DNA from 2 places in the Caballeronia sp. S22 genome. Region 2 is predicted to be linked to the other one. Evidence: predicted binding sites of a transcription regulator. Region 2 holds the regulator's gene; the other holds the start of a gene.
What was found. The regulator FliA, encoded in region 2, starts transcription of late flagellar genes. The targets are predictions, from matches to a motif close to CTAAAGTTTNNNNNNNNNNNGCCGNTA.

Region 1 (7,602 bases), on a different replicon from region 2:
GATCACGCCGGATCTCGGCCGCGCGCAGGTCGTGTCGTTTCCGTACACGGGGCATTCGGTGCTCGGCAAATCCGGTTGCGCGCAATCGATCATGGCCGCCTTCCTCGATAATCCGACGCATCCTGTCGATGGCTCGTGCGCCGCGAAACAAACGCTGAAATTCGATACCGGCCGATAGCCAGCCGTTCCGGTGTTTCCCGAACCCGGCATGCGTTTTGCGCGTCGATGCTATCCGTCGCGGGTGATTGCTTCTCACCCGGACGTCAAAAGGAGCATCGCGTCATGTCCAATCCTACTGTCGGCGATTTTCTGATCGAACGTTTGCACGCCTGGGGCGTACGCCGCATTTACGGCTATCCCGGCGACGGCATCAACGGCGTATTCGGCGCGCTCAATCGCGCGAAAGGCAAGATCGAGTTCATTCAGGCACGACACGAAGAGATGGCTGCCTTCATGGCCTCCGCGCATGCGAAGTTCACCGGCGAACTCGGCGTGTGCATCGCGACATCGGGACCGGGCGCGACGCATCTGATCACCGGCCTTTACGATGCGCGCCTCGATCACATGCCGGTCCTCGCAATCGCGGGACAGCAAGCGCGTGCGGCTCTGGGCGGCCACTATCAGCAGGAAGTCGATCTCGCCGCGATGTTCAAGGACGTGGCCGGCGCCTTCGTGCAGCAGGCGAGCGTGCCGTCGCAGATTCGCCATCTCGTCGATCGCGCGGTGCGTATCGCGCTGTCGGAACGCAAGGTGACCGCGCTCATTCTGCCGAACGATTTGCAGGACCTCGAATACGAACCGCCGGGCCGCAAGCATGGCACGCTGCATTCGGGCGTCGGCTATCGCGCGCCGAAGATCGTGCCATATGACGATGACCTGCAACGCGCCGCCGATGTCCTCAACGCGGGCAAGAAGGTCGCGATTCTCGTCGGCGCGGGCGCGTTGCAGGCGACCGACGAAGTCATCGCTGTCGCGGACAAACTCGGCGCGGGCGTCGCGAAGGCGCTGCTCGGCAAGGCCGCGTTGCCCGACGATCTGCCGTTCGTCACAGGCTCGATCGGTTTGCTCGGCACCGAGCCCAGCTACAAGATGATGAACGGATGCGACACGCTGCTCATGATCGGCTCGGGCTTTCCGTACGCCGAGTTTCTGCCGAAGGAAGGCGCGGCGCGCGGCGTGCAGATCGACCTCAAGGCGGATATGCTCTCGATCCGCTATCCGATGGAAGTGAATCTCGTCGGCGACAGCGCCGAGACCTTGCGCGCCCTCCTGCCCTTGCTGCAACAGAAGACGGACCTCGCGTGGCGCAAGGACATCGAAGGCTGGGTCGAAGACTGGTGGAAGACATTGGAGAAGCGCGCGATAACGCCCGCGAAAGGCGGCGTGAATCCGCAGCGCACCGTGTGGGAGTTGTCGCCGCGCGTGCCCGCGAATGCGATCGTCACGAGCGATTCGGGATCGGTCGCGAACTGGTACGCGCGCGATCTGAAGGTGAAGCGCGGCATGATGTGCTCGCTGTCTGGCGGCCTTGCATCGATGGGCGCGGCCGTGCCGTATGCGATCGCCGCGAAGTTCGCGTATCCGGAGCGGCCGGTGATTGCGCTCGTCGGCGATGGCGCGATGCAGATGAACAACATGGCCGAACTCATCACGGTCGCGAAGTACTGGAAGCAATGGTCGAATCCGCGCTGGATCTGCATGGTGCTCAATAACGAGGACCTGAATCAGGTCACGTGGGAGCAGCGCGTGATGGAAGGCGATCCGAAGTTCGAGGCGTCGCAGGACATTCCATCGGTGCCTTATCACAAGTTCGCGGAAACGATCGGTTTGAAGGGCTTTTATGTCGACGATGCGGAGCGCATGGCGGCTGTGTGGGACGAAGCGCTGGCGGCGGATCGTCCCGTGGTGATCGAGGTGAAGGCCGATCCGAACGTGCCGCCGTTGCCGCCGCATATCACGTTGCAGCAGGCGAAGGCGTTCGCGACCACGCTCATGAAGGGTGATCCGAGTCAGGCGAACGTGATCGTCGATACGGCGAAGCAGGTGCTTGGTGCGGTGTTGCCGGGGCATAAGGAGAAGTAAGACGCGTGCGGCCGTACATCTGTCCAGAACGCACTCATCTCTCGAAGTAATTTTCGGCTAAGTCAAGCGAGCGACACTGCGCGGGTGCCCACATCTCCGGCACCCCACCGCCGCTCCCCCACCGGACGAGCGCGCCCCGCTACGCATCCGAGCCGATCAAGCACCATGGTTTTAACCCCCGACACCATCGTCATCATTATCGCTGCCGGCCTGTTTTGCGGCTTTCTCAACGCGGTCGCCTCTTCGGGATCTGCCGTATCCCTTCCGGTTCTGATGTCGGTCGGTCTGCATGCCGTCACCGCCAATGCGACCAACCGCGTTCCGGTTCTCGTCGGCGCCATTGCTGCCACGGTTGGACTGGCGCGACGCGGGGCCATCCCCTGGAGACGCACGCTGAGCACGGCCGGTCCGATCACGCTGGGCGCGGCAGCGGGCGCGCTGCTGAGCGAACGGATTCCCGGTCACGATCTTCGAATGGTGATCGTGGCGGCCGTGGCCGTCGCGCTCGTTCTCATCCTCACCAACCTAAAGAAGCTGTTGAACTCGGCCGCCAAAGGCGACGCGCGAGTCGACTGGAAGGTGATGCTTCTGCTTTTCTGCGTCGGCGTCTGGACAGGCTTCATCGTGCTGGATGCCGGAACGTACATGCTGCTCGTTCTCGTCCTGGCGGCGGACTTCGCGCTGCCCGAGGCGAACGCCCTCAGAAATGTCGCGACCGCCACGGCGACCGCGGTGGCAATGGCAATCTTCGCCGGGCACGAGAGCGTCGACTGGACGACGGGCGGCATCATGGCGCTCGGCAGCGTCGCCGGTGGCCTGCTGGGTGCGCGGCTCGCCATCTCCGACCAGGCGCGGCGCTGGATCGTGGGCCTTCTCATCGTCGTGATCGTGGGCGAGCTGGCTAACCTGTCGATACGTTACTTCGCTCACTTGCTGCACTGATCGAAGACGCGCCTCCCAGTAATTCTGAGCTAAGTCGCCGCCGACATCATGACGTTGACCGGGCCGCGGATCCCGCACCCTGATTCAAGGAGAAACGTCATGAAAACAGATTTCCTGCACGGCGAGCAGAATGCCGCCCCTATCGATATTCCGGCCATCGGGCTGCGTCTTCAGGTACGCATCGCTTCGAAAGCGACGGGAGCATCGGCGACGCTACTCGAAACAACGGATCAGCCCGGGTTCGGCCCGCCGCAGCATCGGCATGAGATTGAGACGGAAGTCTTTCATGTCGTGCAAGGCCGTTATCTTTTCGACGTGGACGGAAAGCAGACCATCGTTAGCGCAGGCGAGACGATAGTCGCGAAACAAGGCACCACGCACCGTTTCATCAACATCGACGATCAACCGTCGCGCATGCTGGTGCTGGTCACGCCCGGCTGGGATGCCACCCGGTTTTTTAGCGAACTCGGTGACGTGATGGCGAATGGTTCGCCGGACCCGGCGGTGTTGAAAGCATTCGGCGACGAGTGGCGCATCGAGTTTGTCGGTCCGCCGCTTACCATGCCCGCCGAACTCGCGCCCGACGCGTTGAGCGCGTAACGGGCGTACGCGCGGTCAGATGCGGCTGCTCGCTTGCAGCAGGTCGCGCGCGGTGCTCAGCATGCCGTCGGCGATATTGCCCGAATCGATCTTGTAGCTACCGTCACGCAGCGCGGCCTTGATCGACTCGACCTTGGCCGTATCGATATCGGAACCGCTCGATTCTCCCAGCGCAGACATCGACGACAGATTCACCGTCGAGTTCAGCGCACCGGCGGCGCTCACCGACTGCACGGCGCCTTTCGTCGCGCGTTGCGTGTCGTTCTGGGCGGCTGCGAGCGTGTAGTTAATGGATTCGATTTTCATGGTGTCTACTCCCGACGTGTTGAATCCTTTAACGGTCCGGGGTTTGAAATCTTCACCATGCGCGGGAACGCGTGACCGATCCCGACGTTCGTCACCACCCGCGGAGCCTTGTCGGGCGGGCGTCTCAGTCGTTTGAAACAAATTGAAACAAAGTGTGAGCAAAGCCACACAAGGGCGATCGGATCAACTCGCGATGGCTCGAACGCGTCGCGCTGCGGCGCGCATGCGCCGGCACTTTTGCTTCTCCAGCCATTGCAGCGACTCCTGCACGACTTCGGGCGGAACGTCGTCGAATGAGGCGTCGCGAATCAGCATTTCACTCGCGGCGATGTCGTTGAACTGGCCGAGCTTGTTCTGCACGGACGTCAATTCCTTGATCGTGCGATCGTGTCCGCCCTTGATCACGGGCTGAAAAAATTCGAGCAAATAGCGCAGCTTCTTGCCGGCCTTGCGAACGTCGTGGAGATCTTCTTCGTGGGCGGTCTCGTTACGCGATGCATATCGGCTGCGCTTCTTCAGCGCGCGCTCCGCCCGGCGAACACGATCCTCCGCGAAGTCCCGAATGGGAAGATCGTTGCAACTCGACTCCAGTGCGATCTGCGCGCGAAGCAGGACGTCGTTGAGGAACGACTCGACATCATCGCTCTTGATCATCGTCTGGCTATGCACCACGGCCTGCGCCCGCTTTTCTCGCGCGGCGGCCACGAGAATGCCCATCGATGCACGCGACGCCTGCGCGGCTTTCAGAAGATCGCCGGCGATATCCCAGTCTCGCGTTCCACCGGCCACGGCGGCCAGGCGCTTGAATTCTTCGGTGGCGTGTGCGGTCGCTTCTTCGCCGAGATAAGGCGAATAGGCCCAGTACAAGGCACGCAGTTTTCTGAAGGAGACGCGAAGCTGATGGAATGCTTCGGCATCGCAATCCGTGGCGACTTCTCGCGCCCGCCGCACGGCTTCGGCGACCACGGGTGCCGCCAATGATGAAAACGTGCTCGCGATTGATTCCGCGTCGGATGTCGATGAATCGGCCGGTCGTCGGCCTTCCTTGAAATTGATCGGCCGGGGCAACGGCCAGTCAGCATCCATATCCACCATCGAGGCCTCGAGTCAGACAGAATTTTGGTGGACTTGACCATACCACAGCGAAGTACCCGAAAGCTGAACTCGATGACGATTTGATGAAGGTAGAACCCGTTTATCGATCGGCGAATTCGACGCGGTTGCGCCCGCCTCGCTTGGCGCGATAAAGCGCTGCATCGGCCGACGCATAGGCCGTGTCGAAGCCGGCTCCGGCTTCATTGTTGCTGATGCCGAAACTCGCGGTGATGCGGCGATCGACCGGCGGAACAATCAGCGAATCGCTGATGGCTTCGCGCATGCGTTCCGCGAGAATTGCGGCGCTGGAAGGATCATGACCGGGCAACAGCACCGTGAATTCCTCTCCACCCACGCGCCCGATGAAGCCGCGCTCGCCCACGATTCGCCGCAGACAATCGACGACGCCCAGTATCACTGCGTCGCCTGTGGGATGGCCGAAATCGTCGTTGATCCGTTTGAACTCGTCGATGTCCAGGACAATCATCACCGCGCTGTTCGTGCGCAGCATCTTGCCGGTCCGCTCGATCACGGCGCTGCGATTGAGCACGCCTGTCAGCGCATCGTGCGACGCGCGATGTTCGAGCTGCGTGGCAAGCGCCTGCATCTCGCGCTCGGCACGATCGCTTCTGCCGATCAAACGCCGCGTGTCGCGCATCAGCCGCTCGAAATGATCGATGAGTTCGCCAAGCGACTCGCGATATACATGCGCATCCGCATCGGCGGCCGCATGCACGGCGCGGGCTTTCACGAGCGCCGCGCTCTCTTTCTGAAACAGATCGGGCGCCGCGTCCGGAGGCAGATCAGGCGAGGATGTCGAGGGCATCCTTAACGTCCCTGATAGATGATGGGACGATCCGTGAATTCGATTGCGCCGAAATCGGCCTTCAGCTCTTCGCCGAATTCGGCAATCGTCTCGTCTTCTTCATCGTGATACCAGTTCATCAGCACGCGGCTTCCCGATTGACCCGCCTGATCGAGCGCGTCGAACATGCTGAACAGCATCTTGGTGCTCGAACTATTGAAGTAAGTCAGCGCGACATCGATGGTGATCACAGCGCCCGCGTTCTCGGCCAGATACTTGCGCATCTGCTCGATGACAGGCGCATAAAAAGCCGCCGCGTTTTCCGGGTATGACTCGCCCTTGAGCGACAACGCGTGCTGGTCGAAACGAAAATCGACCTCGGGCGACGTCGTCGTGGCGGCGATATAGAGGTTATCCATGGTTCTTGCGCCTTCCTGCTCAGATTTTGGCCATGAGGCAAAACAGCGTGGTTCCGGGATCGTCGGCACGCGGGTGAAAAGCAAACTCGAGCGGCGCACTCGCATCGCGCGCCATCGTGAGAAATCCAAGGCCCGCGCCCTTGCTGTCTTCCGGCGTGTCGGACCGCAGCGATAGCTTGTACGCCTGCCTGATTTCTTCAAGCGACATATTGCGCAGGGGTTCGAGCTTATTGCGCAGATTCTCGACTTCCGCGGTCGCCATCGGATTGACGCATAACATCACGTGATGCTCGCCGTCCTTCGAGATGCAGACTGCTCCCTCGCGTATGGCTCCCGCCGTCTCGCCGCCCGCTTTCAATGCGTCCGACGAGTAGTGAACGATGTTCTGCGACAGTTCGACAAAGGACGAAAAAAGCTTGCGGCGAGTCGGCGCGTTCACGCCCGCGACTTCCAGCTGCAGCTTGACCACCTCGCCCATCGCCGCGACGATGTTATGCGAGAAATAGCCCTTGTGATAGAAGAGAACATTGCGTCGCCGCGCCAGATCGAAAAAGGCGCTGTCTTGATCGAGTAGTTGAGACATTCTGGAAATTGACTAGATACGGGCACAAAAAAACGTAACGTCATCGCGGCGCGGTTGCGTGCGTTGCCAGTCGGCGAGTGCGAGCCGAAGCGCTTCGCAGATCGTCGACGGTGGCTCTGCCCGATGTTCGCGAATGACGTCGAGCGCGCGGCGCCGGCCGAAAGAAATGCTTCGCGGGCCGCCAATCTGATCCGTCAGTCCGTCCGTGCAAATGAAGAAGAGGCTGCCCTTCGGTAATGAAATGGCGTGCGCCTTCCATTCATAGTTTGCGCGGCTATCGACATAACCTACGCCCATGCGATCGGGCGCGATCGTTTCGAACTCTGTCGCGTCAGGCGACAGGATATGCAACGCAATCCTCGCCCCCGCGAAATGCAGCATGCTCTTTGCGGCATCGAACCAGAAGAATGCGGAATCCAGCCCGTCGTTGGATTGCGGTCCTCCGCTCGCGTTGTTCACCTGCCCGAGCAAGCCCTTCACGTTGCGGTTGAGCGCCGACAGCAAGGCGGCCGGATCGCGCGGTCCCATCTGTTCGAGCGCCTTCGAGAGAGACGCCGAAGCGAGCAGCGTCATGAACGCGCCGGGCACGCCGTGACCGGTGCAATCGGCTATCGCGCCGAACCAGTCGCCGGAGTTCGCCGCGAAATGATAGAAGTCGCCGCCGACCACGTCGCGCGGTTCCCAGACCATTGCGGCATCGCGTATATGCGTCGACAAGGTTTCATCGGAAGTACGCAGCATCGCGCGTTGAATCACGCTCGCGTACTCGA
Region 2 (7,602 bases):
CGGCGTGTTCGCGCTGATGGGCCCGACGGGCGTCGGCAAGACGACGACCACCGCGAAGCTCGCGGCGCGCTGCGTGATGCGCTTCGGCGCAAGCAAGGTCGCGCTGCTCACGACCGACAGCTACCGGATCGGCGCGCACGAGCAACTGCGCATCTTCGGCAAGATTCTCGGCGTGTCGGTTCACGCGGTGAAGGACGCCGCGGACCTGCAGCTCGCGCTTTCCGAGCTGCGCAACAAACATATCGTGCTGATCGACACGATCGGCATGAGCCAGCGCGACCGCATGGTCTCCGACCAGATCGCGATGCTGTGCGGCGCGGGTCATCCGGTGCAGCGCATCCTGCTGCTCAACGCGACGAGCCACGGCGACACGCTCAACGAAGTCGTGCAGGCATACAAGAGCGCGGCGGATCAGCCGCCGCTCGCGGGCTGCATCCTGACCAAGCTCGACGAGGCGACGAATCTCGGCGGCGTGCTCGATACGGTCATCCGCTACAAGCTGCCGGTGCATTACGTGTCGACCGGCCAGAAGGTGCCGGAGAACCTGTACGTCGCGACCAAGCGTTTTCTCATCAAGAGCGCATTCTGCATTCCCCGCGACGGCTCGCCGTTCGTTCCGCAGGACGAAGAAGTGCCGGCGCTGCTCTCCGCATTGTCCGCGCGCGCCACGACCGAACTGCATGGGGTGCACTTTGGATAAGTTCGTGCTCGACCAGGCGGAAGGTCTGCGACGGCTGCTCACGCGTGCCGGTTCGCGCGTGGTGGCGGTTGCGGGCGGGCCGGCGGGCATCGGGTGCACGTCGGCGGTGGTGAATCTCGGCGCGGCGCTGTCCGTGCACGGCAAGGATGTGCTCGTGATCGACGAGCATCAGGACGCGGGATCGGTGAGCCGCATGCTGGGTTTGTCCGATGCAGGCACGCTCGCCGCGGTGATGTCCGGCCGCCGCGCGCTCGCCGATGTCGTCGAGCGCACGCCGTTCGGCTTCTCGCAGATCGCCGCGCCGCGCGACGAGCGCATCAGCCACGACGCCGCGCAGTGCCGCGCATTGCTCGATGGTCCGGCCGACATCGTTTTGATCGATGCGCAGCTGGACCGTCACGGCGCGCTGTCGACGCTCGCGGCTCAGGCGCATGACTTTCTCATCGTGACGCGGGTAGCCGCGTCGGCGATCACCGAGGCGTATGCGTGCATGAAGCGCCTGCACTACGCCCATGCGATCGGCCAGTTCCGCGTGCTCATCAATCACGTGCAGAACCCGGCTGACGCGGCGGTCGCGTTCGACAACCTGTCGGGCGTCGCGAGCCGGTATCTGGCCGTGTCGCTCGTGCAGGCAGGGTATGTGTCCGAGGATGCGCGCGTCGCTCGGGCAAAGGAACTCTCACGCTGCGCAGTCGAAGCGTTCCCGGCCACGGCCGCGGCACGCGACTACCGCGCGATCGCGGCGGAGCTCCTCCACTGGCCGATGCGCCCCGCGCCGTACATGCGCGCGGCGAACGGCCAGCCAGACGCGCGAATTCCGGTTGGCGACTCTGAACAGGGCGGGCGGGAGGCGGCGCATCGTGTGGCCGCGCTTCACGACTTTGCAATGAGCAGCACGGCGTCGATGTGATCAAGATAGGTGACCATGATGTATAACGCCCAAGGCAAACTCTCACAGTCGGACGTCCTGACGAAATATGCGCCGCTCGTTCGTCGGCTGGGGCTTCAGCTCGTCGCCAAGATGCCGGCGAGCGTCGATCTCGACGATCTCATCCAGGCCGGCATGATCGGTCTGCTGGACGCGGCGAGCCGCTACAAGGAAGATCAAGGCGCGCAATTCGAAACCTACGCGAGCCAGCGCATTCGCGGCGCGATGCTCGACGAGCTGCGCGCCAACGACTGGCTGCCGCGCAGCATGCGCAAGACGTCGCGCGAAGTGGAATCGGCGGTGCATAAGGTCGAGCAGAACCTCGGCCGCTCCGCGAGCGAGACGGAGATCGCCGAGCACATGAAGATGCCGCTCGATGAATATCAGTCGATGCTCCAGGATCTGCACGGCAGCCAGCTGATCTACTACGAAGACTTCGACCGCTCCGCTGACGACGAGCCGTTCCTCGACCGTTATTGTGTCGATCGCTCGGACCCGCTTTCGGCGCTGCTCGACGACAGCCTGCGCGGCGCGCTGATCGAAGCGATCGACAAGCTGCCCGAGCGCGAGAAGCTGCTCATGAGCCTTTACTACGAACGCGGCCTGAACCTGCGCGAAATCGGCGCGGTGATGGAAGTGAGCGAATCGCGCGTGTGCCAGCTGCACAGCCAGGCGGTCGCACGTCTGCGCACGAAGCTGCGCGAGCAGGCGTGGACGAGCGTCGAGGCCTGATTCAGTTCGTTTCGAAGTCGCGCGTTTCGGCGAAGACCGTTTTCCCTTCGCCGAGACTTTTCGCGCGATACATCGCACGATCGGCGGCGCGCAGCACGGCGGTGATGCCGGATTGCTGCGCGCTCGTCGCGCTCGAAAGCAGACACGCGCCGATGCTCGCCGATACCGACACCGGCCGCTCCTGCACCGATGTCATCGCGTCGAGAATCGAGTGAATGCTGTCGGCCACCGATAGCACCGCCGCGCGGTCGCGCACCTGATGTGCGAGCACGACGAACTCGTCGCCGCCCAGACGCGCGATGGTGTCCGACTTGCGCATGCGCTTCGCGAGCGATTGCGCGAAGGCTTGCAGCAGCATGTCGCCGACGGCGTGACCGTAGGTATCGTTCACTTCCTTGAAGCCGTCGAGATCGATGAGAAGGAGCGCGGTGGCATCGTCGCCATCGGTTTCGCGCGCGGTCATCGCACGATCGACGATCCGTTCGAGCGCGTATCGGTTGGACAGGCCCGTGAGCGGATCGGTCGATGCCTGACGCGCGAGATCGCGATTCGCATTGCCGAGGCGATCGACGAGTACGCTCAAATACACCGATGCGCCCAGCACGCTCAAACCGAGCCCGATCGCGGCGGGAAGATTGGCGCGCCACCACGGCTGCCAGACGCCGAGCGCCATCACGACGATAAGCGCCGTCGCGCACGACACCGCGAGCGTGCGCTTGCCGTAACGGCATCCCGAGCCGATCAGAAACCAGAACATCACCCAGATGAGCGGCAGCGCGATCGCGCCGCCCGCTGCAAGCGCGAGCCCGAGCAGCGTTTGATCGGCGATGGTCGTGACCGTGAGACGCTTCTCCGACGGCGTGCTCATGCGGCTGACGATCAGCAGCGTGGCCGCACCGTAAGACACGTAGAGCGCGATGAGACGCGCGACCGCCAGTGCATCGTAGGAAGGGCGGAGCCACGCGAAGATGCCGTAGGCCAGAAGAACCGCCGCCCCCATCCAGACCCGCAGCGTGGCCTGCTCGCGCTCGGGATTCCGGTGCTCGGACCATGCGAAGGCATAAGGCCGGCGTGCCGGTTGATGCGCCTGCTCCATACTGAACCCCTGGATGGTGATTTCTTTCTTTTATCTTGCTGTCGTGTACTGCGGCCCCGTCGCGTGGCATCGGCTTTATGGCGTGGTATCGAATTGCGCCGAGCGAGCGATCCGCTATTTTGCAACGTTTTGCGAAGACGCTGTGTTTCGTGTAATAACGGCTTTCGCACTTCTATTTCCGATTCACCGTGATGCGCGACGAATCCATTTCTCTGGTCGGCGAATGGCTGCCGGTCTGCAATAGCGAAGACGTTCCCGAAGGCGGCGCGCGCGGCTTTGTCGTCGCCGATGAGCGCATCGTCGTGTGGCGCGACAGTATCGGCGCGGCGCATGTGTGGCGCGATTACTGTCCGCATCGCGGCGCGCAGTTGTCGCTCGGGCACGTGATGCGCGATCAGATCGTGTGCCCGTATCACGGCTGGCGTTACGACATCGAAGGGCAGTGCTTGCGGATTCCATCGAATCCATCTTTGCGTCCTCCGAAGCGTGCCTGCGCGACGACGTTCGTCAGCGAGGAGAAGTACGGCGTCGTGTGGATGTGCTTCGGCGAGCCGGCCTACGCGCTCGATTTCTTTCCCGAAGCCGCGATTCCCGGTGGCCGGCGCATCAATCTCGCGCCGCAGACGGTGAGGTCATCGGCGCCGCGCGTCGTCGAAAATTTTCTCGATATGGCGCACTTTTCGTTCGTGCATGTGGGGATTCTGGGCGAGGACGCGCACACGGAAGTGCCGGATTATGAAGTCGTGCAGACTTCCGATGGCGGACTGGAGGCGCGGCAGTGTCGGTACTGGCAACCCGCGGGGATTCCTGGACAGGGCGGCGGCGCGATGATCGATTATGTGTATCGCGCGAAGCGTCCGTTGATCGCGAGTCTCACGAAGATGGCGTCAGGCGGACAGGGTGCGCTGCATATCATGCTGGCGGCGTCGCCGGTGACGCAGACGGAAACGCGCGCGTGGCTCGTGTCGATTCATGAGGACGACGCGACGCATTCCGATCAGGCGCTTTACGACTTCAATATGGAAATACTGATGCAGGACACGCCGATCGTCGAGTCGCAATGGCCTCGGCGTCTGCCGCTCGATCTCGATGCGGAGTTGCATCAGCGGTGTGATCGGATGGCGGTGGCTTACCGGAGATGGCTGGCGGGGATGGGGTTCGGCTGGGGGACGATTCTCGCGGAAGCCGAATGATCGCGCGTCGCGGAGAAGGATTGGCGCGCCCGGCTGGGATCGAACCAGCAACCCCTGCCTTCGGAGGGCAGTACTCTATCCATTGAGCTACGGGCGCATCGGGGAGAGGCCTTGCGTGAGGGAAGCGCCAAAAGACAAACGGCTGCTGCAAGGCCCAACGAATCCGAGAGAATACCTGTTTTCCGTGACTTCGTCCATCGCACGGGGTTGGACGCATCGCGCGAAGCATCACACGATTCGGGTAAACGCCCGCACTGCCGCCACAGCCACCTCGCGCCGACAGTTAAGCGTTCCGTCTATAATCGACCGTGCCTTTCCCCAGGCGCGCCCAAGCGCAATGCGGTAGCTGTCACGCTGTCACTGAACCGACTCACACCAAAAAACGGGAGACGAGACAAGCATGAGCGAAGCACCCCACGGAGCCCCGATCAAGACGCCCGGCCAACTCATCGCCGCGATCATCGCGGGATTCGGCATCCCGGTCGCCATCATCATCCTGCTCGCGGTTTATGTGAACAACTCGACGCGTACCGGCGCGGGCACGGACATCGAGCAGTCGGTGAACGAGCGCATCGCGCCCGCCGCGCAAGTCGATATCCGCGACGCCAACGCGCCGCGCGTCTACAAGTCCGGCGAGGAAGTCTTCAAGGCCGTGTGCTCCGCCTGTCACGCAGCGGGCACCGCTGGCGCACCCAAGTTCGGTGATGCCGGCGCGTGGGCGCCGCGTATCGGTGAAGGCTACGACACGCTCCTGCACAACGCGCTCAATGGCAAGGGCGCGATGCCCGCACGCGGCGGCACCAGCCCCGACGATTACAGCGACTTCGAAATCGCGCGCGCGGTCGTCTATATGGCCAACGGCAGCGGCGGCAAGCTGGCGGAACCGGCGCAACCCGCATCGGGCGCGGCGGCGAGCGCGGGCGCATCGGGGGCGGCAGCGGCATCGGGCGCAGCGGCTCCGGCAGGCGCGAGCGCGAATGAGAACGCGCAGGCGGCGGCAGCCGTCGCAGCACTGGCATCGGTGCCGCAGGCTGCAGCACCGGCAGCGGGTGGCCAAAGCGCCGATGCGGCTCAAGCCGGCAAGGCGCTCTATGAGCAAGTCTGCCAGGCATGTCACGCGGCTGGCGTGCTCAACGCGCCGAAGTTCGGCGACAAGGCCGCATGGGCGCCGCGCCTGAAAGAGCCGATGGACACCGTCTACAACTACGCATTGCACGGCAAAGGCGCGATGCCGCCGAAGGGCGGATCGAACGCACCGGATGCGGACGTGAAGGCCGCCGTCGATTACATGGTGAACGCGGCGAAGTAACGATCGCGCGTGCAATGAGAAAACCCTGCGTCGGTTCAAGCGGCGCAGGGTTTTTCATTTTGAAGCGCGAAGAAAGCGAAAGCGTCAGGTCTTCTGCAACATCGCCTTGAGCATCGCCATCCGATCTTTTGGCGACAACGGCTTCTCCTCGGCCGTCGGCGGCGGTGCGTCGTCGAGCAGCATCTCGGGGATGAAGCGCGACGGCTCGCACACCACCGTCTCCCGCGCGCGCTTTCTCTTCTTGCACCAGTTCAGATGCAGACTGCGCTGCGCCCGCGTGATCGCGACGTACATCAGCCGGCGCTCTTCCTCGATACGCGAATCGTCGACGGGCGCGTCATCGTCCGAGCTGCCGCGATGCGGCATGATCCCTTCTTCTACGCCCACCAGAAACACGTGCGGATACTCCAGTCCCTTCGACGCATGCACCGTCGAGAGCCGCACCGCATCCGGATCTTCTTCCTTGCCTTCGAGCATCGACATCAGCGCGACGGTCTGGATCAGGCCGAGCAGGTTCTTACCTTCATCGGCGAAACCGTCGGCGGTGTCGTAGCCGGTCTGCTCCGCGCCCGGCGCGGCTTCCGGCTTCGTGCCCTTGCGCTTCAACCATTCGAGAAACTCGAGCACGTTCTGCCACTTCGATTGCGCCTGCCGTTCGTCGTAGGCATCGTAGAGATACGACTCGTAGTGGATGGCTTCCATCATGTCGTCGAGCACTTCGGTCGCCGGATCGCGCGCCGCACGGTCCGACAGCCGGCGAATCCATTCGCAGAACGTGCGCAGCGGCTCGACCTGCCGCGCCGACAGACGCGCCTCGATGCCGCCCATGAACACCGCCTCGAACAGCGACACCTTCGCGGCGCCCGCGAACGCGCCGAGCGCTTCGAGCGTGGTATTGCCGACGCCGCGCCGCGGAGTCGTGATCGCGCGGATGAACGCGGGATCGTCGTCGGGATTGGCGATCAGACGCAGATACGCGATGAGATCCTTGATCTCCGCCTTGTCGAAGAACGACTGCCCGCCCGACAGCACATAAGGAATGCGCTCGCGGCGCAGCACCTGCTCGAAGATGCGCGCCTGAAAGTTGCCGCGATAAAGAATGGCGTAATCGCGAAACTGCGTGCGCCGCTCGAACTTGTGCGCCGACAGCCGGAACACCACGGACTCGGCCTCGTGCTCTTCGTCGTTGCAGCCGGTGACGGTGATCGTGTCGCCCATGCCGTGCTCGGACCACAGCTTCTTCTCGAACAGCTTCGGATTGTTCGCGATGACGTTGTTCGCCGCCGTCAAAATGCGCACCGTCGAGCGATAGTTCTGCTCCAGCTTGACGACGTGCAGCTTCGGGAAATCCTTGCCGAGCTGCGCGAGGTTTTCGAGCGTCGCGCCGCGCCAGCCGTAGATGGCCTGATCGTCGTCGCCGACAGCCGTGAACGCCGCACGCGGGCCGGCGAGCTGCTTCAGCAATTCGTATTGACAGGCGTTGGTGTCCTGATATTCGTCGATCAGCAGATAACGCAGGCGGTTCTGCCACTTGTCGCGCACCTGCTCGTTCTCGGCGAAAAGCTGCGCGGGACGCAGGATCAGATCGTCGAAATCAAGCGCCTGATACGCGTGCAGCGTCGCCGCGTAGCTGCGAAAGACGAT

Region 1: a site for FliA is predicted at 3,960-3,986, ahead of flgM (flagellar biosynthesis anti-sigma factor FlgM). Genes of this name have one in related genera too.

What each region holds. Positions count from the first base shown of each region.
Region 1 is NZ_OZ180039.1:970,617-978,218, forward strand. Features, by position in the region: gene ACEN42_RS36195 (alpha/beta hydrolase) at 1-178, shown strand, start outside; gene ACEN42_RS36200 (thiamine pyrophosphate-requiring protein) at 283-2,082, shown strand; gene ACEN42_RS36205 (sulfite exporter TauE/SafE family protein) at 2,248-3,024, shown strand; gene ACEN42_RS36210 (cupin domain-containing protein) at 3,073-3,624, shown strand; gene flgM (flagellar biosynthesis anti-sigma factor FlgM) at 3,640-3,930, opposite strand; gene ACEN42_RS36220 (CHAD domain-containing protein) at 4,114-5,022, opposite strand; gene ACEN42_RS36225 (GGDEF domain-containing protein) at 5,126-5,851, opposite strand; gene ACEN42_RS36230 (DUF1987 domain-containing protein) at 5,854-6,249, opposite strand; gene ACEN42_RS36235 (SiaB family protein kinase) at 6,269-6,832, opposite strand; gene ACEN42_RS36240 (SpoIIE family protein phosphatase) at 6,845-7,602, opposite strand, start outside.
Region 2 is NZ_OZ180035.1:212,092-219,693, forward strand. Features, by position in the region: gene flhF (flagellar biosynthesis protein FlhF) at 1-700, shown strand, start outside; gene ACEN42_RS00965 (MinD/ParA family protein) at 693-1,610, shown strand; gene ACEN42_RS00970 (RNA polymerase sigma factor FliA) at 1,626-2,360, shown strand; gene ACEN42_RS00975 (diguanylate cyclase) at 2,362-3,456, opposite strand; gene ACEN42_RS00980 (Rieske 2Fe-2S domain-containing protein) at 3,648-4,649, shown strand; tRNA gene ACEN42_RS00985 (tRNA-Arg) at 4,671-4,746, opposite strand; gene ACEN42_RS00990 (cytochrome c5 family protein) at 5,050-5,958, shown strand; gene ACEN42_RS00995 (UvrD-helicase domain-containing protein) at 6,043-7,602, opposite strand, start outside.